DNA from 2 places in the Streptosporangium becharense genome. Region 2 is predicted to be linked to the other one. Evidence: riboswitches for the same ligand, from Rfam matches in the RefSeq annotation. Region 2 holds a riboswitch; the other holds the start of a gene.
The links. Region 2 has a riboswitch for glycine ahead of gcvP (aminomethyl-transferring glycine dehydrogenase). Riboswitches for the same ligand answer to the same signal wherever they lie in the genome.

Region 1: it holds a riboswitch for glycine, as region 2 does, so the genes downstream of both, gcvT (glycine cleavage system aminomethyltransferase GcvT) here and gcvP (aminomethyl-transferring glycine dehydrogenase) in region 2, are expected to answer to the same signal.

The regions. Positions count from the first base shown of each region.
Region 1 covers NZ_JACHMP010000001.1:2,421,696-2,436,276, reverse strand. The annotation lists gene F4562_RS10430 (sensor histidine kinase) at 1-24, opposite strand, end outside; tRNA gene F4562_RS10425 (tRNA-Leu) at 397-470, opposite strand; partial or broken gene F4562_RS36635 (hypothetical protein) at 501-938, opposite strand; gene bcp (thioredoxin-dependent thiol peroxidase) at 1,012-1,476, opposite strand; gene F4562_RS10410 (DUF3618 domain-containing protein) at 1,587-1,916, shown strand; gene F4562_RS10405 (amino acid deaminase/aldolase) at 2,044-3,237, opposite strand; gene F4562_RS10400 (DUF6286 domain-containing protein) at 3,386-4,042, shown strand; gene F4562_RS10395 (hypothetical protein) at 4,270-6,024, opposite strand; gene F4562_RS10390 (L-serine ammonia-lyase) at 6,140-7,516, opposite strand; gene gcvH (glycine cleavage system protein GcvH) at 7,646-8,035, opposite strand; gene gcvT (glycine cleavage system aminomethyltransferase GcvT) at 8,032-9,123, opposite strand; glycine riboswitch at 9,157-9,251, opposite strand; glycine riboswitch at 9,252-9,350, opposite strand; gene F4562_RS10375 (APC family permease) at 9,526-11,073, shown strand; gene F4562_RS10370 (gamma-glutamyl-gamma-aminobutyrate hydrolase family protein) at 11,089-11,793, opposite strand; gene F4562_RS10365 (3-oxoacyl-ACP reductase) at 11,895-12,659, opposite strand; gene F4562_RS10360 (aldehyde dehydrogenase family protein) at 12,664-14,010, opposite strand; gene F4562_RS10355 (glutamine synthetase family protein) at 14,013-14,581, opposite strand, start outside.
Region 2 covers NZ_JACHMP010000001.1:767,664-782,244, reverse strand. The annotation lists gene thyX (FAD-dependent thymidylate synthase) at 251-982, shown strand; gene F4562_RS03425 (sulfurtransferase) at 1,094-1,942, opposite strand; gene F4562_RS03420 (globin domain-containing protein) at 2,244-3,359, opposite strand; gene F4562_RS03415 (acyl-CoA dehydrogenase family protein) at 3,884-5,065, opposite strand; gene F4562_RS03410 (class I SAM-dependent methyltransferase) at 5,138-5,749, opposite strand; gene F4562_RS03405 (hypothetical protein) at 6,090-6,509, shown strand; gene clsA (cardiolipin synthase ClsA) at 6,800-7,396, shown strand; gene F4562_RS03395 (mannose-1-phosphate guanyltransferase) at 7,400-9,901, shown strand; gene F4562_RS03390 (double zinc ribbon and FHA domain-containing protein) at 10,157-10,672, shown strand; gene ftsR (transcriptional regulator FtsR) at 10,672-11,349, shown strand; gene F4562_RS03380 (bifunctional nuclease family protein) at 11,429-11,899, shown strand; gene F4562_RS03375 (MerR family transcriptional regulator) at 12,044-12,661, shown strand; glycine riboswitch at 12,676-12,766, shown strand; gene gcvP (aminomethyl-transferring glycine dehydrogenase) at 12,925-14,581, shown strand, end outside.

The DNA of each region.
Region 1 (14,581 bases), 1.7 Mb from region 2:
CCAGGCGCGTACTCTGCCGAACACACCACCACACTACGAAAGGGGACGATCGGTGGCCTTCCCCCCTGAGAGGGAGGCGGTGTACGACCCAGGTCGCACACCGGGTACGACTTGCAGTGCTCCCACCGATGTGCTGAGGAGATCGTTCCCGGGGACGCCGCCGATCTCGTCTCTCACGGTGGCGCCCCGCACTCCCTCTCCCGTGACGGGGAAGAGGCGGTGCGGTCTTCCCGGGAGGACTGGCGGAGCAGCCGGATCGCCTCGCGCACCGCCGCGGACCTCGATCCGGCGTGCTTCCGGCTCACGTGTTCTTCCAGAAAGAAGGCGTCCTGCGGCGACAGCGTTATGCTGACGGTCACCGACCTGAGGTTTATCGCGTTCTTCCTGGGACGTTTGTGGGGCCGATGGGATTCGAACCCATACTGTGCGCCACCTAAAGACGCTGCCTCCTGCCGTTGGGCTACGGCCCCTCTGTTCTTTCCTGCGAAGTTCTCTGTCTGAGAATGGCAGTTCGGACAGAGGAATCGCAAGTTGTTTATTCTATTGTCAAGCCAATCACCATTGAGGTGGTCCACGTGCAACGTGAGCGGCCCGCCCTCCCAGGTGCCCTCGATCTTACAGCCACTGCACCGGTAGGGCACTCCTGCCTCCTGGAGCGCCCGCCGGAGTGTCGGGGGCTTCGTCCTCGGCGAGCCCGCCGGGCGGACACGAAGAACTTCGGCCGGTGACAGGCGTCTGTTCGAAGGCCGCCCCCGGTGATGTGCTTGGCCGAGAAAATGCGAGGTGTCGATCCCGAAACGCTTCAGCTGGCGGCTGATGTGGGCGTGGTTGCCGCCCGCGACGGTGATGCCCAGGCGGCGCAGGACCTCGGCGACGCTGAGGGACGCGGCGGCGGCCTCCGCCAGTGTTTCGGGGGTGTACTTGTACTTGGGGGGCATGCCTCAAGTCTGCGGAACGGGTGTGACAATTCTTGAGGCATGCGCATGTCGTGCTAAATGGCAAAAAGGGTGTTCAGTCCAGGCCGAGTTCCCGGCGGAGGCGGGCCACGTGGCCGGTCGCCTTCACGTTGTAGAGGGCTTTCTCGATCTTTCCGTCGGGGTCGATGACGAAGGTGGAGCGGATGACCCCGACCGTGGTCCTGCCGTACATGGTCTTCTCGCCGTAGGCGCCGTAGGCCTTGTGGACCTCCAGGCCGGGGTCGGACAGCAGCGGGAAGGTCAGCGCGTCGCGTTCGGCGAACGTGGCGAGCCTGTCCGGGCTGTCCTTCGACACGCCGAGCACCGCGAGGCCGGCCGCGGTCAGCGAGGCGAGGCTGTCGCGGAAGTCGCACGCCTGCTTGGTGCAGCCCGGCGTCATGGCGGCGGGGTAGAAGTAGAGGATGACGCGCCTGCCGCGGTACGACTCCGGTGATACGGTGCCGCCGTCGGCGGTGGGGAGCGTGAAGTCGGGGGCGGCGTCGCCCGGCTCGAGTTTCATGTGGTTCCTCCGAGGAATCGTTCCCGGGTCAACCTACCGGCCGGGCCCGCGTGCCGTGGGAGGCGGGACCTGACACACTGATCGATGTCAAGGGGTACGAGAGGAGAACCATGGCGGACACCGATCCGGCTGAGTTGGAGCGGCAGATCGAGCGCACGCGCGCGGAGCTGGCCCAGACGGTGGACGCCATCGTGGACCGGGTCAGCCCCAAGCGGGTCAAGGAGCGTGGGGTGGCCAAGGTCAAGGCGAACGCGGAGCACTTCGTCGCGCAGGTCGGCGACCTGGTGGCGGGCGCGGCGGCTCCCCGGCCGGCCAGGCTCGACGGCGAACCCGACGACCTGTGGGTGGACGACCGGCCCGACCTGGCGCCGATCCTGATCGGTGTCGGGGTGGCGCTGGCGCTGGGTGCGGTGGTCATGCTGTGGCGCCGCCGCCGGTGACGGCGGTCGCGCGCGGCGGGCTTGACGGTACGACGACACGACGCGCGGTAGCGGTGCGCGAGGTCTCTAGAGGGCGGTGCGGGGCCTCTGCAGGGTGGTGCGGGGTCTCTATGGCGGTGCGGGGCCTCTACAGGAACGTGCGGCCCTCGCCTCGGTAGGTGGGAACCTCCGCCACGATCTCGTCCCCTTCGATCAGGTGCAGGCCGGCGAAGCGCTCGCACAGCTCACCGGCCTTGGCGTGCCGGAACCAGACGCGGTCGCCGACGCGCAGGTCCTCGGCGGCCTGGCCGACCAGCGGGGTCTGCACCTCCCCGGCGCCCTCGTCGGGGTCGTAGCGCAGCCCGCACGGCAGGTAGGGCTGGGGCAGGCGGTCGGGGCCGGGCTTGCCCGAGGCGGGGTAGCCACCGCCGAGGACGGTCACCACGCCCGCGGCGGGGCGGCGGACGACCGGCAGGGCGAACAGGGCGGCGGGTCTGCCGGTGAAGCCCCGGTAGAAGTCGAACAGGCGGGGGTGGTAGAAGCCCGACCCGGCGGCGATCTCGGTGATGGCCCGCTCCCGGGCGGTCTTCTCGATGCTGCCGGTGCCGCCGCCGTTGACGAACTCCAGGTCGGCGATCTCGCGTACGGCCTGGACGATCCGGCCCCTGCGGACGGTCAGTTCCCGCTGGGAGCGGGCCTGCATCCACCGGATGGCCCGGGTGAGCGCCGGGTTGCCGGGTGCGTCGTCGCCGACCCCGGCGATCTGCGCCTCGTACGCCATCAGGCCGGCCAGGCGGAACCCGGGACGTTTGGCGATGTCGGCGGCGAGGTCGGCGACCTGGTCCGGCTCCCGGACGGGGGAGCGGCGGGCGCCGGCGCGGAACCGGCCGCCGAGGGCGACGAAGCCGGCGTCGATGTCCATGCAGACCCGGATCTCGTGGCGGTTGCGGACGCCGGCGATGGCCGACTCGACGACGTCGAGGTGCTCGGCGCGGTCGACCATGACGGTGATCTCCTGCGCGGCGCGGGGGTCCGCGGCCAGCTCGGCCAGCGCGGCCCGGTCGGCGGTGGGGTAGGCGAGGAGTACGTCGCGCATGCCGGTGGAGACCAGCCAGAGGGCCTCGGGAAGGGTGAAGGCCATGATGCCGGAGAAGCCGTCCATGGCGAGGATGCGTTCCAGCACGGCGCGTGACCTGATGGACTTGCTGGCGACTCTGATCGGCTTGCCCGCGGCGCGTGCGACCATCGCCTCGGCGTTGGCCCGCAGCGCCCGCAGGTCGAGGATGGCGAAGGGCGGGTCGAGGTGGGCGGTGGCGTGGTCGTAGCGGCGGCGGTCGTCCATGTGGGCAGGATAACCCCGCGCGATTTAATATGAGTTGAGTTCATATTTTCTGGCCGGCGGTCAACGCTCCGCCAGAAGGGCACCAAGATCGGGCAGGGGCGTGGGGGAGACCCGCCCCCCTCCCGCCGGAACGCGTACACATGATCGAATGACGACTACTCTCCATGACACCGTCACGGGTACGGGGAGCGGCGCAGGCGCCACCGGCGGGGCGGGCCGGGCGGGCCGGGCGAACGGTGAGAGCCCGCACGCGGCACGCCGCAGGTCGGTGCGGTTGCTCAGAGCGGCGCGGACCCCGGCGGCCGTGCCGGTCGCCCTCGTCGTGTCCGCCGCGCTGTGCTCCGCCGCGGTGGTGACCGTCGGCCTGCTGACGGGCTCACCGGCCGGACGGGTGCCCTACCGCCGGCTGGCCACCCGGGCCGGTGAGTGGCACTGGTCCGACCCCGCCACGTTCGTCGCGGCGGTGCTCGCGATCTTCGCGGGACTGGTGCTGCTCGGGCTCGCCGCGCTACCCGGCCGGCCCAGGCTGGAACCGCTGGAGTCCGCCGACCCGCTGACGGTGATCGGCATGACCAGGTCCGGCCTGCGCCGCACGCTCCGGGCGGCGGCCGAGTCGGTGGACGAGGTGGACCGGGCCCGGGTCCGGCTCGCGTCCAGGATCGTCGAGGTCACCGTGTTCACCGGCACCGAACGGACCGGGCCGTTGCTGCGGCGGGTCGGGGCGGCCGTGGGCGATCGGATGGCGGCGCTGGGCGTGACGGGCGCGGGCGAGGTCGTGGTACGGCTGCGCAGGCGGGGGGCGTGATGCGGCCGTACCTGGGCAACCGGATCGGCCTGGCGCTCACCGGCGCGGTGCTCACCGGGGCGGGCGGCTACGCGTTCCTGCGCGGGCGGGGCGACATCCCCGGCCATCCGCGCGGCGACCGGCTCGTGAGCGGAGGGCTGCCCGCCTGGGCGGCCGGCCACCCCTGGGCGGGATGGCCGGCCGCGCTGCTGCTGGTGCTGCTGGCGCTGCTGGCCCTGCGGTGGCTGCTACACGCCCTGGGCTGGGGGCGGTGGGGGCGGCGGACCGGGACGGGCACCGCGGTGCTCGGTGTCTGTCTCAAAGAAGTCGAGGGGCTCACCCGGATCCGTGTCCGGCACATACCGAACGAGCGGCTGCGTGTCACGGTGAGCTGCGCGCCCGGGGACGACGTCGGCAGACTCGTGGCGCGGCTCAACCGGGACGCCGTAGGGAAGGTCCGCCGGGCGCTGGGCGACCCCGAGCTCGGCGTGATGGTTCGCCTGCACGTCCGGCGCCGCTGACCACCCGCCCGGCTCGTCCCGCAGCCCTCCGGGATCCGGCCGCGTCGCCGGCGGCTCCGCCTCGCGTGGTACGCCGAACGCCAGCCCGGCGGCCAGGCAGAGCAGGGGGAGCGCGGGGACGACGTAGCGGTGGTCGAAGGCCGCGATGAAGGGCGGCAGGACCAGCAGCACGACGCCCGCCGCCCACGGCAGCAGCCCCGGGCCGCCGAACCGCCGGATCCGGAGCAGCACGCCGACGAGGCCGACCAGCATGATCACCGCGAGGAACGGGCCGCGCACGAACCCGTGCTCCTGGTAGGCGCGCAACCAGCCGACGTACGGCTCGACCAGGGTGGGGGCCCCGGAGACGCCCTGGTAGGCCACGGTCAGCTCCTCGGCGGTCCTGCCCTGCGAGGCGCCGCCCTTGGGGAAGGGCCGGGCGGTGTCGGGGAAGACGTAGGCGCTCTGCGGGCCGGGGGACGGATAGACCCGCCTGGTCCAGTCGAAGATGTACGCCACGTCCGTCAGGCCGGCCCGGAGGAAGTCGAGTGGCTGGGCCAGGATGGCCTGGGTGGCGAAGGCGCCGGCGAGCCGGTCGCGCTCGGCCCAGCTTCCCTTGACCTTGTTCAGGGGGGAGGAGCCGTCCCAGATGTAGACCGGCGGCGCCGCGCGTTCGCTCACCGGCTCGGTGGGGCACAGCGCCGCCTCCGGGCCGGCCGGCCTGATCACGGCGCAGTCGGCGAAGGTCATCGTGCGTGCCCACAGGAACGCGTTGCCCCGGGTCAGCCCGAAGGTGCCGTGCTCGGAGTGGAACCAGGCGGCGTACGAGCCCAGGCCGATCACCGCGGCCAGGGCGGCGGCGATGACCGCGCGCCAGGAGGCCCGGCGGAGCAGCAGGCAGACCAGCACCACGGCGATCAGCGGCAGCCCGATCGTCCGGGTGACGGTCGCCGCGGCCAGCAGCAGTCCGGCGAGCGCCGCGACCCACGCCCGCGGACGCTCGCGCAGGAGCAGCAGCGTGACCGCCAGCACCGTCAGGAACTGGAAGAGCAGGTCCGCCATGACGAGGTGTTCGAGCTGGATCTGGTGGGCGTCCAGCAGCACCGGCAGCGCGGCGAGCGTGGCCCCCCAGCCGGGCAGCCTGCCCAGGCGGCGCAGCAGCAGGTAGACGCAGACGGCCACGGCCAGCCCCAGCAGGTGCTGCAGGACGACCACCGCCTGGACGCTCGACAGCGGACGCAGTGCCCACAGCAGGAGCGAGTAGCCCGCGGGGCGGGATTCCAGAGGGCGGGGTGCGAGCCCGGCGTTCAGGTAGACGAAGGAGTCGGCCCAGAACCACAGGGCGGGCCGGTAGCCCAGCACCGCCAGGGCCCGCAGCGCGCCGCCGGCCAGCAGCGCGACCAGGAACACCCAGTGGGCGTGGAGGAAGCCGGACGCGCCGCGCCGGCCGGAGGGCCTCCGCCGGCGGCCGGACCGGCTCACCGGATGCGCTGCCGTCGCCACCACGACCTCCCGAGTCCCGTGAACACGGCCACCCAGCATAGGCGCGGGACCCCGGAATCCTGTACGAGATGAGTGATTTGCCGGGAAATGGAGCCGGGTGACGGCTCCGGTCCGGTCAGCACTCGATGACGTTGACCGCGAGGCCGCCGCGGCTGGTCTCCTTGTACTTGTCGAGCATGTCGCGGCCGGTGTCACGCATCGTCTTGATGGCCTTGTCCAGCGAGACGAAGTGCCGGCCGTCGCCCCGCAGCGCGATCCTGGCCGCGGCGATCGCCTTGATCGAGGCGACCGCGTTGCGTTCGATGCACGGGATCTGGACCAGCCCGCCGATCGGATCGCAGGTCAGGCCCAGGTTGTGCTCGATGCCGATCTCGGCGGCGTTCTCGACCTGTTCGGGGGTGCCGCCCAGCACCTCGGTGAGCCCGGCGGCGGCCATCGAGCAGGCCGAGCCGACCTCGCCCTGGCAGCCGACCTCGGCACCGGAGATGGAGGCGTTCTCCTTGAACAGCACGCCGATCGCGCCGGCGGTCAGCAGGAAGCGGACCGCTCCCTCGTCGTCGGAGTCGGCGACGAAGCGGTCGTAGTAGGTGAGCACCGCGGGGATGATCCCCGCGGCCCCGTTGGTGGGGGCGGTGACGATCCGGCCGCCGGCGGCGTTCTCCTCGTTGACCGCGAGAGCGAACAGCGAGACCCAGTCCATGGTCTGGAGCGAGTCCTTCTCCTGCGACTCGGCGCGCAGCTGCCGGTGAAGCTGGTGTGCGCGGCGCCGGACCTTCAGGCCGCCGGGCAGCACGCCCTCCTTCTCCACGCCCCGCCGCACGCACTCCTTCATGACCCGCCACAGGTCGAGCAGCCGGGCACGGATCTCGGCCTCGGTGCGGCCGAAGGCCTGCTCGTTCTTCAGCATCAGCCCGGAGATCGACAGGCCGGTCTCCGCGCAGTGGCCGAGCAGTTCGGCCGCCGTGGTGAAGGGGTGGGGCAGGACGGTGTCGTCGGCCTTGATGCGGTCGGCCCCGGTGGCGTTCTCGTCGACGACGAACCCGCCGCCCACCGAGTAGTAGACCTTCTCACGGAGGGGCTCGCCGTTCTCCGCGAAGGCGGTGAAGCGCATGCCGTTGGGGTGGTGCGGGAGCGACACCTTGCGCTCGAAGACGAGGTCGTCGCCGACGACGAACGGGATCTCCCGGGTGCCGTACAGGCGGACGGTGCCGGACTCGCGCATGGCGGCCAGCCGCTCGTCGACCGTGTCGACGTCGACGAGCTCGGGCTTGTCACCGGACAGGCCCAGCAGCACGGCCTTGTCGCTGCCGTGCCCCTTGCCGGTCAGGCCGAGCGAGCCGTACAGGACGGCACGGACCCGGCAGGTCTTCTCCAGCAGGCCGTCGGCGTCGAGGCCGCGGGCGAACTTGTGCGCGGCGGCCATCGGGCCGCCGGTGTGCGAGCTGGACGGACCGATGCCGATCTTGAAGAGATCGAAGACGCTGATCGTCATCGAGTACCTCCGGCGTGGGGTCCCCGGCGTCGGCCGCGGGACGGAAGTCGATAGTCGATACGTCCGCTCTCGACCCGCCCGGGCCGCGCGCTCGGAAGGGACGCGCGGCTCGGGCGGGAGAGGGATGTGTTACGCCTCACCTGAGGTGAGCGCGGTGTACTCCGCGGCCGACAGCAGGTCGTCCGCGGAGCCTTCGAGGCGGACGCGGAACAGCCAGCCGTCCCCGTACGGGTCGCTGTTGATCAACGCGGGGTTGGCGTCAAGGGTCTCGTTGACCTCGACGACCTCACCGCCGACGGGGGCGAAGACATCGCTCACCGACTTGGTCGACTCGACCTCACCGATCGGGGTGCCGGCGGTGACGGCCTCGCCCACCTCGGGAAGCTTCACGTAGACCACCTCACCCAGCGCGTCGGCCGCGTGGGCGGTGATGCCCACGGTGAGGGTGATGCCGTCCTCGGCACCGGAGACCCACTCGTGTTCCTTGGTGTACTGCAGGTCCTCGGGAATGCTGCTCACTTTTTCCTCCTGTAGAAAGGCAGTTCGACCACGTCGACCGGCTCATGGGTGCCCCGGATGTCGACGGCCAGTCCTGAGGTTAGGCCGTTGTCCACATACGCCATGGCGATGGGCCTGCCCAGGGTCTGGGAGGGGGCCCCGCTGGTGACCGTCCCGACGATGGTGCCCTCTCCGGCGACCACCACCGAATAGCCGTGCCGGGGCACCCGGCGGCCGGTCGCGACCAGGCCGACCAGGCGGCGGGCCGGCGGGACGTCCTTGCGCGCCTCCAGGGCGGCCCGGCCGACGAAGTCACCCGGCTTGTCGAACCGCACCACGCGGCCCAGCCCGGCCTCGAACGGGGTGTGGTCGGCCGACAGCTCGTTGCCGTAGAGCGGCATGCCCGCCTCCAGGCGGAGGGTGTCGCGTGCGGACAACCCGGCGGGGACCAGCCCGTGCGGGGCGCCCGCCTCGGTGAGGGCGGCCCACAGCGGCTCGGCGTCCTCGGCGGCGACGAACAGCTCGAAGCCGTCCTCCCCGGTGTAACCGGTGCGGGCGATCAGCGCCTCGCGGCCGGCGACGGTGGCGGGCAGGCCCGCGTAGTACTTCAGGCCGTCCAGGTCGGCGTCGGTGAGCGCGGCGAGGATCTCGGTGGAGCGCGGGCCCTGCACCGCGACCAGCGCGTATCGCTCGGAGCGGTCGTCCACCGCGGCGTCGAAGTCCTTGGCCCGCTCGGTCAGCTCGGCGGCGACACGCGGGTAGTTGGAGGCGTTGGCGACGACCATGAACTCCTCGGGCGCCAGCCGGTAGACGATCAGGTCGTCCAGCACGCCGCCCTCGGCGTTGACGATCATCGTGTAGCGGGCCCGGCCGGGCTCCAGGGCGGACAGGTGACCGACCAGCGCGTAGTCGAGCGCCTCGGCGGCCTGCGCGCCGGTCACGAAGATCTCCCCCATGTGGGACAGGTCGAACAGGCCCGCAGCCTGGCGGACCGCGTTGTGCTCGGCGGACTCGCTGCCGTAGCGGAGCGGCATCAGCCAGCCCGCGAAGTCGGTCAGCGTCGCGCCGAGTGACTCGTGGACGCCGCGCAGCGGCGTGGGTCGGGACATGTTCGCACCTCAGACAAGGGTCAGATGAGAGCATCCTCCCCCTCTGTCATTGATGCCTGAGAGCTTCACCCGGTTTTTGCCGGACTTTCACCTTCGGCGAGGTCGCGGGACCTGCTTTCCAGAGGGCACCTACCCGCACGGTCCTTTGCCTTGAGAGGTTCGCGGGGAGGGCTTGCTCCTTCAGGGGTCCTGGCCTGGATGTCAGGACGCTCTCCCGCACGGGTTCACCGGTGTCGCGACCACCCTAACCGCCCGGCCCGGTCTCGCGAAATCCCCCAGTCGTCCTCTCCTCCCGGGTCGCGGATCGCCGTGCGAGCCCGATGGCGCCCCAAGGTGGGTTTGTCAATTTATGTCCGTTTCCCGTGGTAGCGTCCGACAACTTGCACGTTTCGGAGGTGATTGATGACGACCGAGGTGGGTTCCCGGCCGCGACCGGGGGCCGGTTCCGGTGACGACCCTCGGGACAAGGGGCTCAGCCGGAACTCGGTCGGCCTGTGGAGCAGCGTGGCGCTCGGCGTCTCGACGGTGGCCCCCGTCTACTGCCTGACGGCCACCCTCGGCCCCACGGTGGGGGAGGTCGGGCCGCAGATGCTCGCGGTGTTCGTCGCGGGTTTCCTGCCGATGTTCCTGGTCGCCTACGCCTACCGGGAGCTGAACCGGCGCTTCCCCGACTCCGGCACCTCCTTCACCTGGACGGTCAAGGCGTTCGGCCCCTGGGTGGGCTGGATGTGCGGCTGGGGCCTGGTGGTGGCCACGATCATCGTGCTGTCCAACCTGGCGGGGGTCGCGGTCACCTTCTTCTACGTGCTGCTGGCGGACGTGACCGGGAACCCGGCGCTGGCCGACCTGGCCGGTGACAAATGGGTCAACGTGCTGACCTGCCTGGTCTTGGTCGCCGCCGCCACCGCCGTCAGCTACCGGGGCATCACCGCCACCCGGCTGCTCCAGAACGTGCTGGTGCTCTTCCAGCTCGCGGCGCTGGTGTCGTTCGCGGTGATGGCGATCGGCAAGGCCGTCTCCGGAGACGTGCCCACGGCGATGGCCTTCGACCTGGCGTGGTTCGACCCGTTCGCGGTGGCCACCTTCAGCGCCTTCACCGCGGGCCTGTCCCTGTCGATCTTCATGTTCTGGGGCTGGGACACCTGCCTGACCCTGAACGAGGAGACCGAGGGCAGCTCCAGGACGCCGGGCAGGGCGGCGCTGCTCACCGTGCTGACCATCCTCGGCAGCTACCTGCTCGTGGGGGTGGCCGCCGTCATGTACGCCGGGGTCGGCGACACCGGCGTCGGCCTGGGCAACCCCGAGACCGAGGACAACGTCTTCGCGACCCTGGCCCACCCGGTGATGGGCGGGTCCGGGGTGATCCTGATCCTCGCGGTGCTGGCCAGCTCCGCGGCCAGCCTGCAGAGCACCTTCATCCCGGTCGCCCGCACCGTCCTCGCCATGGGCTTCTACGAGGCGCTGCCGGTCAGGTTCGCCCGGGTCCACCCCCGCTTCCGCACGCCCTCCTACGCCACGCTCTGGGCCGGGATCGGCACCGGGGTCTTCTACTCGGTCATGACGGTGTTCAGCGAGGACGTCCTGGTGGACACCATCTTCACGCTCGGGTTGATGATCTGCTTCTACTACGCGCTGACCGCCTACGCCTGCGTCTGGTACTTCCGGCGCGAGCTCACCGCGAGCGTGCGGGACCTGCTGTACAAGGGCCTGCTCCCCGGGCTCGGCGCGGTGGCGCTGACCGCCGTCTTCGGCAAGACGGTCGTGGACATGTGGGACCCCGCCTACGGCACCGGAAGCTCGGTGTTCGGGGTCGGCGGGGTCTTCGTCATCGGGGTGGGCGTGCTGCTGCTGGGTGCTGTCCTGATGGTCGTCCAGAGCCGGATCGACCCGCGGTTCTTCCGCGGCGAGACCCTCCGCCCCGACACCGGGGCACTGGTCGTCCCCGACTGAGGACGCCCCGGCGCGCTACCGCGCGACCGGGACGGTGTGCCGTACCAGGGCCTCGAACAGGGCGGATTCCTCGTCGGCCTCGGGGTGCCACTGGACGGCCAGGGCGAACGGGTGACCGTCCACTTCGACGGCCTCGACCGTGCCGTCCTCGGCGCGGGCGGTCACGGTCAGCCCGGCGCCCAGGCGCTCGACGGCCTGGTGGTGGTAGTGGGCCACGTCCACCGTCTCGGCGCCGAGGATCTCGCCGAGGCGGCTGCCCGCGGCCGTCCGCACCGGCATCCGGCCGAACCGGCCGGGGGCCGGTGCGTGCCCGTGGTGGCCGACCACGTCGGGCAGGTGCTGGTGGAGGCTGCCGCCGAGGGCGACGTTGAGGATCTGCATCCCCCGGCAGACCCCGAGGAACGGCACGCCCCGCTCCAGCGCCGCGCGGACCAGGTCCAGCTCCGCGTCGTCGCGGAACGGCCGGACGTACCCGGTCCGCTCGTGCGGTTCCCGCCCGTACCGCTCCGGGCCGACGTCCCCGCCGCCGGCCAGGATCAGCCCGTCCAGTCGCTCCACCAGCGGGCCGGTCTCGCCCGCGGGCGGCAGGATCACCGGCTGCCCGCCCACGCGGGCCACGTGCTCGACGTAGGTGTACGGCAGCAGGGCGGCGGTCATCTCCCACACGGTGAACCTCGCGGGTTCGACGTAACAGGTGATGCCGATGACGGGACGGGACATGATCTCTTGCCTTGCCTTGCCTTGCCTTGCCTTGCGTGTTTCCTCTGCCCGGTGCCGCGCCGGGGCCGCGGCCTTCCCGCCCCGCCCCGGCGCGGCACCGGCTACAGCGGGGTGACGTACGCGCCGGAGATGCCGCCGTCCACCAGGAACTCCGACCCGGTGATGAAGCTGGAGTCGTCGGAGGCGAGGAACGCCACCGCGGCGGCGATCTCGGAGGCCTCGGCGAAACGGCCCAGCGGGATGTGCACCAGGCGGCGCTGGGCCCGCTCGGGGTCCTTGGCGAACAGCTCCTGGAGCAGCGGCGTGTTCACCGGCCCCGGGCACAGGGCGTTCACCCGGATGCCCTCGCGCGCGAACTGCACGCCCAGCTCACGGGACATGGCGAGCACCCCGCCCTTGGACGCGGTGTAGGAGATCTGGCTGGTGGCCGAGCCCATCACGGCGACGAAGGACGCGGTGTTGATGATCGAACCCTTGCCCTGCCGCCGCATGTACGGGATGGCGTGCTTACAGCACAGGTAGACCGAGGTGAGGTTGACCTCCTGCACCCGGCGCCAGGCGTCGAGGCCGGTCTCCAGGATCGAGTCGTCGTCCGGCGGTGAGATGCCCGCGTTGTTGAACGCCACGTCGACGCTTCCGTAGGTCTCGAACGCCGTCCGGAACACCCGGGCGACGTCGTCCTCGTCGGTCACGTCGGCCCGCACGAACAGGCCGCCGGCCTCTTCCGCGGCCTTGGTGCCGGTCACCTCGTCCAGGTCCACGCACACGACGCGGGCACCCTCGTCGGCGAACCGGCGGACGGTGGCCAGGCCGATGCCGCTTCCCGCGCCGGTGACGACGGCCACCCGGTCCTGCAAACGCCGCATGTCTCTACTCCTCGGAAATGAAGACGTTCTTGGTCTCGGTGAACGCGGACAGGGCGTCGGGGCCCAGTTCGCGGCCGAGGCCGGACTGCTTGAAACCACCGAACGGCGTCCAGTAACGGACGCTCGAGTGGGAGTTGACGCTCAGGTTGCCCGCTTCGACCGCCCGCGCCACCCGGAGTGCCCGGCCGACGTCGCGCGTCCAGATGGACCCGCTGAGGCCGTACGGAGTGTCGTTGGCGATCCGCACGGCGTCGTCCTCGCCGTCGAACGGCACCACCGACACCACCGGGCCGAAGATCTCCTCGGTGAAGGCCCGGTCGTCCGTCGAGCGCGGGGTCAGCACCGTCGGCGGGAACCAGAAGCCCGGCCCGGTGGGGCACGTCCCCTGCAGATGGGGCGGCTCGGTGACGAAGGAGGCCACCCGCTCCCGGTGCGCGGCGCTGATCAGCGGGCCCATCTCGGTCGCCTCGTCACGCGGATCGCCGACCCTGACCTTCAGCACCGCCTCGTCGAGGCGGGTCAGGAACTCCTCGTGCACCGACCGCTCGACGAGGATGCGGGAACGCGCGCAGCAGTCCTGCCCCGCGTTGTCGAAGACGGCGTACGGCGCGCTCGCCGCGGCCTTGGCCAGGTCGGCGTCGGCGAAGACCACGTTGGCGCTCTTGCCGCCCAGCTCCAGTGTGATCCGCTTGACCTGGCCCGCGCACCTGGCAGCGATCTCCTTGCCCACCTCGGTGGAGCCGGTGAAGACGATCTTCGCCACGGCGGGGTGCCCGACCAGCCGGGCGCCCGCCACCTCACCGGCGCCGGGCAGGACCTGGAACACCCCCTCGGGCAGGCCGGCGGCCAGGGCCAGCTCGGCCAGGCGAAGGGCGCTCAGCGGGGTCCACTCGGCGGGTTTGACCACCACCGTGTTCCCCGCGGCCAGCGCCGGGGCCACCCCCCAGGTCATGATGACCATCGGGAAGTTCCACGGCACGATCACGCCGACGACGCCCAGCGGCTCCTGGAAGGTGACGTCCAGCCCGCCGGGCACCGGGATCTGCTTGCCGTGGTTGCGTTCCGGCGCTCCCGCGTAGAAGTCGAGCACGTCGGCGACGTTGCCCGCCTCCCAGCGGGCGTTGCCGATCGTGTGTCCCGCGTTGGCGACCTCCAGCAGGGCCAGTTCCTCGGCGTGCTCCCGCACCAGCGCGGCGAAGCGGCGCAGCAGCCGCGCCCGGTCTCCCGGGGCGACCCGCCGCCAGTCGGCGAAGGCCCGTCCGGCGCGTTCCACCACCCTGTCGGCCTCGGTGGCGTCCGCCGCCTCGATGTCGGCGATCACCTCTTCGGTCGCCGGGTTTACGATCTTCACATTCACATCCGTTCGAATCCCCGGAACAGTTCCCAGTCGGTGACCGCCGCGTCGAAGGCGGCCAGCTCGACCCGGGCGTTGTTCGCGTAGTGCGCCACGACGTCGTCGCCGAAGGCGGTCTTGGCGTGCTTGGAACCCTCCCAGAGCTCCAGAGCGTCGCGAAGTGTGTGCGGCACGGTCTCCGCGCCCGAAGCATAGGCGTTCCCGGTGAGTGCCTCCGGCAGGGAGAGCTCGTTCTCGATGCCGTGCAACCCGGCCGCGACCAGCGCGGACACCGCCAGGTAGGGGTTGACGTCGCCGCCGGGCACCCGGTTCTCGATCCGCAGCGACGGCCCGTGGCCGACCAGGCGCAGCGCGCACGTCCTGTTGTCCGGGCCCCACGCGACCGCGGTGGGGGCGAAGCTGCCCGGCTGGTACCGCTTGTAGGAGTTGACGTTGGGGGCGTACAGCAGGGTCAGCTCCCGCAGGAGGGCGAGCTGACCGGCGATGAACCGCTCACCGAGGGGCGAGAGGCCGTAGGGTCCCGGTCCGGCCATCACCGGCTCGCCGCCGGTGTCGCGCAGCGAGATGT
Region 2 (14,581 bases):
GCAGAGCACCGAAGGCCGATCGCGGGCCGCTGGGCAGCCGCCTCACACGGGGGGACGCTTCCCGCCCGAGGCTCGTCGTCCGTCGTCCCGTCATCCGCGGCCTGTCGAGTTCCGGGGCCGCGAGCTGTGGACCCGCCCTCCGAGGACCGTGACCCGCAGGCCGTGGGCGTGGGCGGTCGGGCACCGCGCCGGCGTCCGGCCGGACGGTCTACGATATGGCGCGACCGAGGGTGCGACGAGGGGGGACCGGGTGACGGACGACGGGGCCGAGATGCGTTTTCTGGACGACGTGACGGTGGAGCTGGTCAAGCACAGCGCCTCCGACACCGACGTGCTGTGGGCGGCGCGTGTCTCGACCGCGGGGGAGCAGTCCCTGGAGGAGGTCGGCACGGACCCCGAACGGTCCAAGGGGCTGATCAACTTCCTGATGCGCGACCGGCACGGCAGTCCTTTCGAGCACAACTCGATGACCTTCTTCGTCTCCGCGCCGATCTTCGTCTTCCGGGAGTTCCACCGTCACCGGGTCGGCTGGTCCTACAACGAGGAGAGCGGGCGCTACCGGGAGCTCCGTCCGGACTTCTACGTCCCCGGCACGGAGCGCAAGCTGGTTCAGCAGGGGCGCCCCGGCAAGTATGTCTTCGTCGAGGGCAGCCCGGAGCAGCACAAGGTCGTCACCGAGGTGATGGAGGCGTCCTACCGGCAGTCGTACGCGGCCTACCAGGAGATGCTGGAGGCCGGGATCGCCCGCGAGGTGGCCAGGGCGGTGCTGCCCGTCGGCCTGTTCTCCTCGATGTACGCCACCTGCAACGCCCGGTCGCTGATGCACTTCCTCTCCCTGCGCACCAAGAGCGAGCAGGCCAGGGTGCCGTCGTTCCCGCAGCGTGAGATCGAGATGGTGGCCGAGAAGATGGAGGCCGCCTGGGCCCGGCTGATGCCTCTCACCCACGCGGCCTTCGTGGCCTCCGGCCGGGTGGCCCCCTGAGAGCGCCGCCGGCCTGAGGGGCTGGGACAGTCCGGGGACGGCTGACGGGCATGGCGGCCCTCGTCCGCAGGCCGGCCCGGCACCGCCCGGGAGCCGTCCGAGGGGGCACCGTCACATGCCGGAGCCGGCATCCCGGGATCGGCCCGCCGTCTCGGGTACCAGCGGCCGGCCGCCGGAGACCCATTCCGTGATCGATCCGTCGTACACCCGCACCCCGGTGACCCCGGCCGAGCGCAGCGTGAGCCACACGGCCGGGGCGGAGATCGCCGCACCGCAGTAGGCGATGGCCGGTGTGCCGGTGCCGATCCCGGCCGCGGCGGCGGCCGCCCTGACCTGGGACGACGGAAGCCGTAGCCCCGAGGGGGCGAGGAGCGCGCGCATCGGCAGCCTCCTCGCCCCCGGGATGAGCCGCGGCTCCTCCGCCCAGCTGGAGTCGCGGCGGCAGTCGACGACGGGCAGACCGGCCGCCAGGTGCGCGAGCAGGTCGTCCAGGCCGGCGATGAGGGGCCCCGGCCGGTCGAGGAGCGGTGGGCGGCTCCCCACGGGCGGCGGGGGGACCGGCCCCGTCTCCACGGGGCCGCCCGATCGCAGCCAGGCGGGCCACCCGCCGTCGAGACGGAACGCCCGCTCGAAGCCGTGAGCCCGCAGCAGCCACACCAGCCGTGCCGCGGTGAACTGGTGGTTGTCGTCGTAGGCGACCACGGTGGTGCCCTCGTCGACGCCGAGGTCGGCGAGAGCGGCGGCGAGCGACGCCGGATCGGCGGCCCGGCCGGCCGGCTGAGGGTCCGGTGCCCGGGTGGAGTCGAAGCCGAGGTGGACGGCGCCGGGTACGCGCGCCCGTCGGTGCAGATCCCGTCCGGCCGGGCCGTCGCCGACGGGCCACCGTGTGTCGACGATCCGGACCGACGGTGCGCCGATCAGCCCGGCCAGCTCCTCGCATGATACGAGTAACCTCTCCACGTCGCCCCTCGCGGTCGTGGCCCCGGTCGCACCGCGGGCCGCACTGATCCCGGGAAGAAGGCTAGGCCACGTCGCGGGGGGAGGTCGAGCGGTCGCCGCGCGGGGGCCGCCGGGCCGAGGAGCCCGCCGGGTGACCCCGGACCCCGGTCGGGTGACCCGGCACGCCACGCAGGGCTCGATCGGTTCCGGACACCGGTCGGGTGACCCGGCACGCCGGTCAGGGCCCGGTCGGTTCCGGACGCCGGTCGGGCGAGTCGGGCCCCGGGCGTGACCGGCCGCGGGCGACCGGTTCCGACGCCGCTCAGGACTCGCCGTGGGCGACGTCCCGGTGGATGTGCGCCGCAGGCATCCCGCTCCGCCGGAGTCTGCGGACCGCGTCGTCGACCATCGCGGCCGGCCCGCAGATGTAGGCGTCGTGCCCGGCCCACGAGTGGAACCGCTCCATGACCTCGGTGACCCGGCCGCGCACGCCGTCGTAGTCCGGCTGGTCGGAGACGACGGGCACCACCCGCAGCCACGGGAAGGACGACTGCATGCGGATCAGGTCGGCCAGGTCGTACAGGTCACGGGCCCGGCGCGCGCCGTACAGCAGGTGGATGCCGGGACGCCGGCCCGAGCCGATCACGTGCTCCACGATGGCCTTGATCGGGGCCAGCCCGGTGCCGCCCGCCACGCACAGGATGTCGCGTGCGGAGTCGGCCGGGGTCATGGTGCCGACCGCGGGGCCGAGCATCACGGTGTCCCCGATCCGGGTGTGCTCCACCAGGGAGGTGGAGACCCATCCGCCGGGGACCGCGCGGACGTGCAGGCGGATGACCCTGTCGCCGCGCGGCGCGTTCGCGATGGAGAAGGTGCGCCACACGCGCGGCCAGCGGGCCGTCTGCACGGTGACGTACTGACCGGGCAGGTACGGCAGGTCGCGGTCGGTCCGGAGGGTGATCACCGCGATGTCCGGGGTGCGGCGTTCGTGGTCGACCACCTCCGCCAGCCACCAGGCGGGCGAGACGCCCGAGTCGGCCTCGGCCGACTCGATCATGATGTTGGCCGCGGCGGTGTACGCGGTCACCCACGCGGCCTCCGTCTCGGTGTCCCAGACCTCGGCGGCGAAGCGCCGGACCGTGGCCAGGAGCGCGTTGCCGATCGCGGTGTAGTGCTCGGCGACCACGCCGTACTTGCGGTGGTCACGGCCGAGCTGGCCGAGGAACGCGGACAGGCCCCCCGGGCTGTCCACGCTCCACACGATCCGGGTCAGCGCACGGAACAGGCGGTCGCGCTGGACGTCCATCGCCGGCGGGAACATTCCCCGCAGGTGCGGGTTCTCGGCGAACAGCCGCCCGTAGAAGTATGCCGCCGCCTTGTCCGCGACAGGCTCGATGACGGCGAAGCTTTCCTTGACGAGATGCGGATTCAATGACATCGAACGAACCCACCCTAATTGATCGGATCAGAATCCGATCACGCAGATCCACCTCCCTGACGGCTCCGGGTGACGAGTGACCAGAGGCCCCGGCCCGACTGATCTCTCGTTACGGAGTCTTCCACCACCGTGAAGGCGCCACCCGCGTTTCCCGGCAACACGGTGCGAAGTAAAACTCTGTGTAATTGGACGATTATTAAGGGTGACGTCTCCGGCCTTTCTTCGGTGGTGTGGCGGGAAGGAATCATGTTTTATTCTCGGCCCGATTCACCGGCCACGGGTTCTCCGCCGTCCCCGGGGGCGATGATCCCCCTCCGGATGGCGTCTCGCATTTCCGGCAAGAAGCCTTCTGGGCTTGGAAGCGGGATATAGATGGAATGGAAGGTATTCTTCGGAAATTTCTGGAAGGCCGGGCGGTACCGCCTGGAACGGCTGGTACCGCCTCGTGAAGTGCCGGCCCCGCGAAGTGCCGGCTCCGGGGCCGCTTCGGCCCGTCCCGGAACCACGCCGGGCCCGTCCCGGTTTCAGAAGCTCCTGGGCAGCCCGAGCACCTGGGTGGCGAGATGGTTCAGCAGGAGCTCCTCGGTGACCGGGGCGACCCTGCCGATGCGGGCGTCGGCCAGCAGCCGGGCCACCGGGTACTCCAGTGAGTAAGCCATCCCGCCGTGCGTCTGGAAGGCGTGGTCGGCCGCCTCCCAGGCCGCCTGGGAGGCGGCCAGCTTGGCGATGTTGGCCTCGGTGCCGCACGGTTCCCGCCGGTCGAACAGCCACGCGGCCTTGTACAGCATCAGCCTGGCCAGCTCGATCCTGGCCTTGACCTGGGCCAGGGGGAAGGCGATGGCCTGGTTGGCCCCGATCGGGCGGCCGAAGACCTCACGCTCCTTGGCGTACCGCACGGCCACCCGCAGTGCGACCTCGGCGCAGCCGAGGGAGGAGGCGGCCAGCAGAATGCGCTCGGGGTTGAGGATGTCCCACAGCACCGCCGAGCCCCGGTCGACCTCGCCGACCACGTTGGCCGCCGGAACCCGGAGGTCGTCCAGGAAGACCATGTTGGACGGGGTGGTGTTGGCGCCCATCTTCGGGATCGGGCGGAAGGAGAGCCGTCCGGCCGCGACCGCCTCGGGGACGTTCACCAGCAGGACCGTCAGGCCGTTGGTGCGCGGGACGGCCTCGGCGGCCGGAACGGTACGGGTGACCAGGAGCATCCAGGTGGCGCGCTGCACGCCGGTGATCCAGATCTTCTGGCCGTTGACCACGAACTCGTCGCCGTCGCGGCGGGCGAAGGTGGAGATGCCCAGGGCGTTGGAACCGGCGTCCGGCTCCGTCAGCGCGAAGCAGGTCTCCAGCTCACCGGTGGCGAGCCTGGGCAGCAGCTCGTCGCGCTGCCACGGGCTGCCGTGCCTGGCCAGGGTCAGGGCGCCGAAGCCGGGGGTGAGCACGTAGGTGAACGCCGAGCCGCTGGCGGACCCGGACGCCGACAGGGTCTCGGTGGCCACCGCGAGCTCCAGCAGGCCCTGGCCGCCCCCGCCGTACTCCTCGGGAACCGCCAGGCCGAGCCAGCCGCCCTTGGCCAGCTCCGCCCACACCTCCTCCGGCCAGCGTTTCTCGCTCTCGCACCGCTGCCAGTAGTCGAGGTCGTAGCGCGCGCAGATGCCGGCGACGCCGCGCTGGACGGCCAGCGCGCTCTCCGGGAGGGTGAAGTCCACCGTGATCAGCTCCGTTCCGGTTGCGTGCGCAATGCTAGAACGAAGTTCGGTTCGTCTCCACCCCCGGGAGGGTCAGTCCGTGCCCGCGCCGCTTCCCCCGCGGGGCCTGCGCGCGTGGTAGACGAACGCCGGCGGCAGGTTGCCCCACACCGTCCGGCCGACGACGACCTCCTCGAAGGTCGACAGGAGACGGCTGCGGAAACGCCGGGCGGGGGGCAGGCGCTTGGCGAAGCTGTAGGCGAAGGTCGTGAAGGCCGTGTGCGGGCCCATGATCGCGGTGACCGCGTCGAGCAGGCGGGTCTGCGTCTCGTCGGAGAAGGCGGCCCAGGGGAGACCGCTGACCACCGCGTCGGCCCGTTCGAGACCGCGCTCCCGCAGCAGCTCCGGCAGTTTGGCCGCGTCGCCGACCACCACGTCCACCCCCGGGTTCCGCGCCGCGAGGAACCCGGCCAGTTCGGGGTTGATCTCGACCGCCATGTGGTGCCCCCGGCCGCCCAGCCTGCGCTGGATCTCCGCGGTGAACGCGCCCGTGCCGGGGCCGAGCTCGACGATCACCGGGTCGCCCCGGTGCGGGATCGGTGAGGCGACCTCCTCGGCGAGCCGCCGCGAACTCGGCGCCACCGCTCCGACGGTCCCCGGGGACCGGATCCACTGCCGCAGGAAGAGCGCGGTGTCGTTGGTCATGCTGTGAAGAGTAAGGGGTCCGCCGGGCCCGTGGTTCAGTCAAAAGGATGATCTTCGACCGTCCTGACGGATGACCTCGCCGGGTGGCCCGGCGGCGGCCCGCCCGGACGCCTCCCGGCGCATCGGCCGCCGCGCCGTTCGCCACCCGGTCCGTGTCACGGCCCGTCACCCGCCCCGTCACGCGGCCCGCCACCCGGTCCACCGGGCCGGTCCCTCACGCGCTCCGCCGCGTTGTCCGCCACGCGACGGATCGGGAGGTCACCCCCCAGGCTGACGACCCGGGGCGTACCCCGCGGCCACGATGTGTCCCGGACCTGTCACCGGAGGAAGGACGCATCTCATGCGGGAGGCCGTCTCCCCGGCGGGCCCGGCCCGGGACCGTCCCGTCCCCGGCGGCCTGCTGTACTGCCTGCGCATCCTGACCGTGGCGCAGGCGGTCGGCCTCGTCGCCGCGGCCTCGTTCTCCGGTCACGCCGCGCAGGGTGCCGGAGCGCCGGTCGGGGCCGACGCCATGGCCGGGACGGCGGTCCACCTGATCGCGCTGCTGCAGGTCGGCGCCGCCGTGCTGGTCTGGCGGCCCGGACGGGGCGCCGGCTGGCCGGCGGCGGCCAGCGCCGGCCTGTTCCTGGCCGGCACGGGCCGGCACCCGGGCTGGGAGACGCTCGGCATCCGTCTGCCCGGCGACCTGATCCTGTTCGGGCTGAGCATGGTCGTGCTCGTCTGGGCCTGGTCGCCCGGGGCCGCCGTGCGACGCTCCTGAACCCGCGGGCGCCCGCCGCACGGCCTTCGGGCGGGGAAGCGGCGGCGGGACGCCCGCGAACGGGGAGGTGCCCGGTTCAGGCGGCTCCCCGTCCCACCGGCGCCATCGCGGGCACGCGGTGGCGCCGCCTGCCTTCTCCGTCCCTCCCCGCGGAGCTCCGTCCCTCCCCGCGGAGCTCCGTCCCTCCCCGCCGGGCCCGCCGTGCCACCCGGGATTCCGGGGACGCGGTACGGTTCACCGGCGCTTGGCGCAGGTAGGGTCGGCATCAGACACGGGAGGGAGATACACCGGTGAATCCGGAAGCATCGGGAGCCGAGCACCGAATCTGGACGGTTCCCAACGCGCTGAGCCTGGCCAGGCTCCTGGGCGTGCCGGTCTTCCTGTGGCTGGTGCTGGGGCCGAAGGCCGACGGGTGGGCCGTCGCGTTGCTGATGCTGGCAGGGTTCTCCGACTGGCTCGACGGGAAGATCGCCCGTGCGTGGAACCAGACGAGCAGGCTCGGCCGCCTGCTGGATCCGCTGGCCGACCGCCTGTACATCCTGGCCACCCTGTTCGGTCTCGCCATGCGCGAGATCATCCCCTGGTGGCTGGCGCTGGCCGTCCCGCTGCGCGACGTGATGCTGCTGGGCATCCCCGTCATCCTGCGCCGTCTCGGTTACGGCCCCGCCCTGCCCGTGCACTTCCTGGGCAAGGCGGCCACCGCCAACCTGCTCTACGCCTTCCCTCTGCTCTTCCTCGCCCACCACGCCGCCTGGTACGCCGACCCGGCCCGGATCGTCGGCTGGTCGCTCGCCATCTGGGGCACCGGCCTGTACTGGTGGTCCGGGGTCCTGTATTGGGTACAGGTGCGTCAGCTCGTAAGCGGGGCCAAACGCCTGAAGAGGTGATCTGTGAAGGCCGTCGTGATGGCGGGCGGGGAGGGGACACGGCTCCGGCCGATGACCGCGAACCAGCCCAAGCCTCTGCTGCCCGTGCTCAACCGTCCGGTCATGGAGCACGTGCTGCGCCTGCTGAAACGGCACGGCTTCACCGAGACCGTGGTCACGGTGCAGTTCCTGGCCGCCCTGGTGCGCAACTACTTCGGCGACGGCGACGAGCTCGGCATGAGCCTGCACTACGCCACCGAGGACACGCCGCTCGGCACCGCGGGCAGTGTCAAGAACGCCGCCGACAAGCTCCGCGACGACCGTTTCCTGGTCATCTCCGGCGATGCGCTGACCGACATCGACCTGACCGAGATGATCCGCTTCCACCGCGAGAACGACGCGATGGTCACCATCGGGCTCAAGCGCGTCCCCAACCCGCTGGAGTTCGGCATCGTCATCGCCGACGACCACGGCCGGGTGGAGCGTTTCCTGGAGAAGCCCACCTGGGGCCAGGTCTTCTCCGACACCGTCAACACCGGTATCTACGTGATGGAGCCCGAGGTCCTCGACGAGATCGCCGTCGGCGGGTCCGCCGACTGGTCGGGCGACGTCTTCCCGGAGCTGCTGCGGCGCGGTGCCCCCCTGTACGGCTACGTCGCCGACGGCTACTGGGAGGACGTCGGCACCCACGAGAGCTACCTCAAGGCCCAGGCCGACGTGCTGTCCGGCCGGGTCAAGATCGACGTCGACGCCTTCGAGGTCTCCCCCGGCGTCTGGGTGGCCGAGGGCGCCTCGCTCGACCCCGACGCCGTCCTGAAGGGCCCCCTCTACATCGGCGACTACTCCAAGGTGGAGGCGGGGGCCGAGCTGCGCGAGTACACCGTGCTGGGCAGCAACGCGGTGGTCAGGGCGGGCGCCTTCCTGCACCGCGCGGTCGTCCACGACAACGTCTACGTCGGCCCCGGTGCCCACCTGCGCGGCTGCGTGATCGGCAAGAACACCGACCTGATGACCGCAGCCAGGGTCGAGGAGGGCGCCGTCGTCGGCGATGAGTGCATCATCGAGGCCGAGGCCTACATCTCCTCCGGAGTCAAGATCTATCCGTTCAAGACCATCGAGGCCGGGGCGGTGATCAACACCAGTGTCATCTGGGAGCCGCGCGCTCAGCGCAGCCTGTTCGGTCCCCGCGGGGTCAGCGGCCTGGTCAACGTGGAGATCACCCCCGAGCTGTGCGTCCGGCTGGCCAGCGCCTACGCCACCACCCTGAAGAAGGGTGCCTCGGTCATCACCTCCCGCGACTCCTCCCGGGCGGCACGGGCGCTGAAACGGGCCGTGATCAGTGCCCTCAACGCCGGCGCCATCAACGTGATCGACCTGGAGGCGTCCCCGCTGCCCGTGGCGCGCTTCCACACCGCCCGGGAGAACGCCGTCGGCGGCATCGCCCTGCGCACCACCCCCGGCGACCCGCAGAGCGTCGACATCGTCTTCATGGACGAGCACGGCGCCGACCTCTCCCCGCCGGCCCAGCGCAAGCTCGACCGGGTCTTCTCCCGGCAGGAGTTCCGCCGGGCCTTCCCCGGCGAGATCGCCGAGCTCAGCTTCCCCGCCAGGGCGGTGGAGGACTACACGCGCGAGCTGCTGCGCCTGATCGACATCAGCGGCGTACGCGACGCCGACATGAAGGTCGTGGTCGACTGCGCCGGCGGCACCTCCTCACTGGTGCTGCCCAGCCTGCTGGGCCGGGTGGGCGTGGACGTGCTCACCGTCAACAACCGCCTGGACGACGCCTCGCCCACCGAGACCCTCGCCGAGCGCCGCCGTGACCTGCAGCGCCTGTCGGAGCTCGTCAGCTCCGCGCGGGCCGCCTTCGGGGTCCGCTTCGACCCGGTGGGGGAGCGGGTCGCGCTGGTGGACGAGAAGGGCCAGCTGATCAGTGAGGAACGCGCACTGCTGGTGGTGCTGGACCTGATCGCGGCGGAACGTCAGGGCGGCCGGGTGGCGCTGCCGGTCACGACCACCCGGGTGGCCGAGCAGGTCTGCAGGTTCCACGGCGTGCACGCCGAGTGGACGTCGACCGGGATCGACGCGCTCACCGCCGCGGTCAGAGGGCACGACATGATATTCGCGGCCGACGGGCGCGGCGGTTTCATCGTGCCCGAGTTCGGGCCCACGGTGGACGGCCTGGCGGTCTTCCTGCGCCTGCTGGGCCTGGTGGCCAGGACCCGCCTGTCGCTCAGCCAGATCGACGCCAGGATCCCCGAGGCCAGGCTCCTGCGCCGTACCGTGCCGACCCCTTGGGCGGCCAAGGGTGCGGTGATGCGCTCGGTCATCGAGGCGGCCGAGAGCTACCGCATCGACACCACCGACGGGGTCAGGGTCGTCGCCGAGGACGGCGGCTGGGCCCTGGTGCTCCCCGACCCGGCCGAGGCCGTCACCCACCTGTGGGCCGAGGGGGCCGACGTCGACTCGGCACAGGCCATGATCGAGCACTGGGCGCGGGTCGTCGAGGAGGCCGCCGGCGGCTGACCGCTTCCGCCGCGCCGGGAGCCGGTCATCCGATGCGACAAACACCGCGCGGCACCATGGACCGTGGACACCGCCTCCCTGTAGTTTGGTCAGCGACCGTACCCGTGGTTGAGCGTTAGCCTTGACTTTTTTGTTTCATCGCTGTATGTTGCGGCATTCGCAGTCTGAGAAAATCCCTTGAGAAGCGAAGAAGCGAGGCGCGCGCATCACCGAGCACCGTTGCCGCGTCTTCGCGGTAGGAGGCCGAGCCGATCGATGCCGAGCGTCTACTGCACGCAGTGCGGTCATGCCAACCCTGAGGATGCCCGTTTCTGCTCGCGATGCGGGTCGCCGCTGACCAGGTTCGCCGACACACCCGGAGACAGCACCTCGACCATCTCCCTGTCCGGGATCGAGGCATATGAGGCGGAGACCGGGGAGACGCTTCTCGCCGAGCGGCAGGCCGTCGAGCAGCTGCTCCCCGGCACCGCGCTGCTGGTCGCCATGCGCGGTCCGAACGCGGGCAGCCGGTTCCTGCTCGACAGCGACCTGACCACCGTGGGGCGCCACCCCGACAGCGACATCTTCCTCGACGACATCACCGTCTCGCGTCGTCACGTGGAGTTCTACCGGCGCGGTGGCGGGGTGTTCACCGTGCGCGACGTCGGCAGCCTCAACGGCACGTACGTCAACCGCGAGCGGATCGAGGAGGTCCCGCTCTACGGCGGCGACGAGGTGCAGATCGGCAAGTTCCGCCTGGTCTTCCTCACCCGCGGCGCCGCGGGAGGATGATGAGCTCGCAGGCCGCCCGTGCGCACATGAGCATCGGGGAGGTGCTCGCCCTCCTGCAGGGCGAGTTCCCCGACGTCAGCATCTCCAAGATTCGCTTCCTGGAGGGCGAGGGCTTGATAGTGCCGGAGCGCAGTCCCTCCGGTTACCGCAAGTTCACCTACGCCGACGTCGAGCGGTTGCGTTACATCCTGCGGGAACAGCGCGACCGGTACCTGCCGCTTCGCGTGATCAAGGACCGCCTCGAGGAGGCCGACCGCGAGCAGCGGCCGGTCGACCGGCCGCGGGCACTTCCCAGCGACCCGCCTCCCGAGGTGCGTCTGAGCCGGGAAGAACTGCTGGCCGCGGCGGAGATCGACGAGGAGACCCTCGCCGAGCTCGAAGACTACGGGCTGCTGGCCGCGGTGGCCCGCCACTACGACGCCGAGGCGCTGGCCGTGGCCCGCAGCGTCGGGGCCCTGGCCCCCTTCGGCCTGCGCGCCCGCCATCTGAGAGCGGTCAAGGCCGCCGCCGAGCGCGAGGCCGGTCTGGTGGAGCAGGCGGTGGCCCCGCTGCTCCGGCGCCGGGGGCCCGGCGCGATCGACCGGGCCGACGAGACGGCGCGGGAGATCTCCGGCCTGCTGCTGGAATTGCACGCCTCCCTGGTACGTTCCGGCGTTCGTGAGGCCCTGGGCCGGTGAGAGCCTGACCAGGCGCTTGTGCCCTCACGAGTGTTACGTTGAACAAAACGGTCGGAATCCAGCGAAGACGGAGCAGCCCGTGTTGCAGATGGAGGTCGTGGGCGTTCGAGTTGAGATGCCCTCCAACCAGCCGATCGTCCTGCTCAAAGAGACGCATGGGGAGCGTTACCTGCCGATCTGGATCGGCATGACGGAGGCCACGGCGATCGCCATGGCCCAGGCCGAGGAGCCGCCGCCGCGGCCGCTCACCCATGACCTGTTCCGCGACGTCCTCGACGGGCTCGGCGTCCGGTTGAGCACGGTCAACATCGTCGCGTTGCGTGACGGGATCTTCTTCGCCGATCTCGTCTTCTCCAACGGGGTCGAGGTGAGTGCGCGCCCGTCCGACTCCATCGCCTTGGCGTTGCGCACCGGCGCACGTATCTTCGCAAGTGAGGAGGTGGTCCGGGAAGCGGGGGTGATCATTCCGGATGACCAGGAGGACGAGGTGGAGAAGTTCAGGGAATTCCTTGACAACATCACACCTGAGGACTTTGGTCGCGCAGGGTAGGAATTTCGGTGCATTTACGCTTCACGACGCGCCGGGTGGGGTCGTTGACTGGGCTTGGCACCGGTCCTACGGTGCAAGTGAAACCCGCGGTCGTGCGTAAACCCCCAGATCAGGCCGCGGGATGAGAGAAAGCCGGAGGTCCGCGTGGCGGTCAGCAGCGGCGAGGGTAGAAACGCCGGCCAGGATGACCCGGAACGGCGCCAGTCGGCACGTCAGCGCGCGGGTGAAGAGGGTCTGCTGTTCGACGGGCGACCGGTGAAGGTGCCCGCCGACATCGGCTACCGCGGCCCGACGGCCTGTGCCGCGGCCGGCATCACCTACCGGCAACTCGACTACTGGGCTCGCACCGGTCTGGTCGAGCCCACCGTCCGGGCCGCTCACGGCTCCGGATCCCAGCGTCTGTACGGCTTCCGCGACATCCTGGTGCTCAAGGTCGTCAAGCGGCTCCTCGACACCGGCGTCTCCCTCCAGCAGATCCGCATCGCCGTGCAGCACCTGCGTGACCGCGGGGTCAACGACCTGGCGGAGATCACCCTGATGAGCGACGGGGTGAGCGTCTACGAGTGCACCTCCCCCGACGAGGTCATCGACCTGCTCCAGGGCGGGCAGGGCGTCTTCGGCATCGCCCTCGGCCGGGTCTGGCAGGAGGTGGAGGGCTCCCTGGCGGACATTCCCGGCGAGCGTGCGGAGCCGGCGAGCCCTTTAGAAGATCACCAGGCCGATGAGCTGGCCCGTCGTCGCAGAGCACGACGAACCGGGTAAAGTTGATTCGCCACTGACCCTGTGCGGGAGAGACCCCGGCACGATCGGGGCGCCGAAGGAGCAACCTCCCCGGAATCTCTCAGGCACCCGTACCGCACGGACGAGGCAACTCTGGAAAGCAGGTGCGCCCGCCAGGCGCGTCTCACCGACGGTGAAAGCCTCCCGGCAGGGCAGGTGAAACTCTCAGGTCGCGATGACAGAGGGGGAGATCCGGCCGTACGCCCGCGCCCAGCGCCGGTCTCCACCGCCTCGGGAGGCTTTCCATGACCGATCTGTCACCGCTCAGCGAGCTCGCCCCGCCGCCGTTCGCCGCCCGCCACATCGGGCCCGACAACGCGGGCCAGGCCCGCATGCTGGAGGCGGTCGGCTTCGCCTCCACCGCCGACCTGGCCGCGGTGGCCGTCCCGGAGGCGATCCGGACCGCCGACCGGCTGGACCTGCCCCCGGCGGCGAGCGAGGTCGAGGCCATCGCCGAACTGCGCGTCCTGGCCTCGCGCAACACCGTGCTCACCTCGATGATCGGCCTGGGCTACCACGACACGATCACTCCGGCCGTCATCCGCCGCAACCTGCTGGAGAACCCGGGCTGGTACACCGCCTACACGCCCTACCAGCCGGAGATCTCCCAGGGCCGCCTGGAGGCCCTGATCAACTTCCAGACGGTCGTCTCCGACCTGACTGCGCTCGACGTCGCCGGCGCCTCCCTGCTCGACGAGGCCACCGCCGCCGCCGAGGCCATGACCCTGGCCCGGCGGGCCGGTCGCGTCCCGTCCAACGTCTTCGTCGTCGACGCCGACGCGCTGCCGCAGACCAAGGCGGTGTTGCGCACCCGCGCCGAACCGCTCGGCATCGAGCTGCTCGAAAGCGACTTCACCGGTGAGCTCCCCGACTGCTTCGGCGTGCTCGTGCAGTACCCGGGGGCCAGCGGCAGGGTGCGCGACTTCCGCGCCATCGCCGACGCCGCCCACTCCCGCGGCGCCCAGGTGGTCGCCGCCGCCGACCTGCTCGCGCTGACCCTGCTCGCCGCGCCGGGTGAGCTCGGTGCCGACATCGCGGTCGGCTCCTCGCAGCGCTTCGGCGTCCCGCTGGGCTTCGGCGGCCCCCACGCGGCCTACATGGCCGTCCGCGACGGCCTCCAGCGGCAGATGCCCGGCCGGCTGGTCGGCGTCTCCCAGGACGCCGACGGGCACCCCGCCTACCGGCTCGCGCTGCAGACCCGTGAGCAGCACATCCGCCGGGAGAAGGCCACCAGCAACATCTGCACCGCGCAGGTGCTGCTCGCCGTGATCGCGGGCATGTACGCCGTCTACCACGGGCCCGAGGGCCTGCGCCGGATCGGCCGCCGCACCCACCGGCACGCCGTCGTGCTCGCCGAGGGCCTGCGCGAGGGCGGCGTCGAGATCGTGCACGACACCTTCTTCGACACCGTGCTCGCCAGGGTGCCGGGGCGTGCGGACGAGATCGTCGCCGCCGCCCGCGACAACGGGATCAACCTGCGCCTGGTCGACGCCGACCACGTCGGCATCACCTGCGACGAGAAGACCGAGCTCATCCACCTGGAGGAGGTCCTGGCCGCCTTCGGGGTCAGCGGCGCGGTCCTGACCGACCTCGACGCGGCCACGCACGACGCGCTGCCGCCCGCCCTGGTGCGCGTCAGCGACTACCTGACCCACCCGGTCTTCCACAACCACCGCTCCGAGACCGCCCTGCTGCGCTACCTGCGCAGGCTTCAGGACAAGGACGTCGCGCTCGACCGGTCGATGATCCCGCTGGGCTCCTGCACCATGAAGCTCAACGCGACCACCGAGATGGAGCCCATCACCTGGCCCGAGTTCGCCGGGCTTCACCCCTACGCCCCCGAGGACCAGGTCCAGGGCTACCTCGAGCTGGTCAAGGAGCTGGAGACCTGGCTGGCCGAGG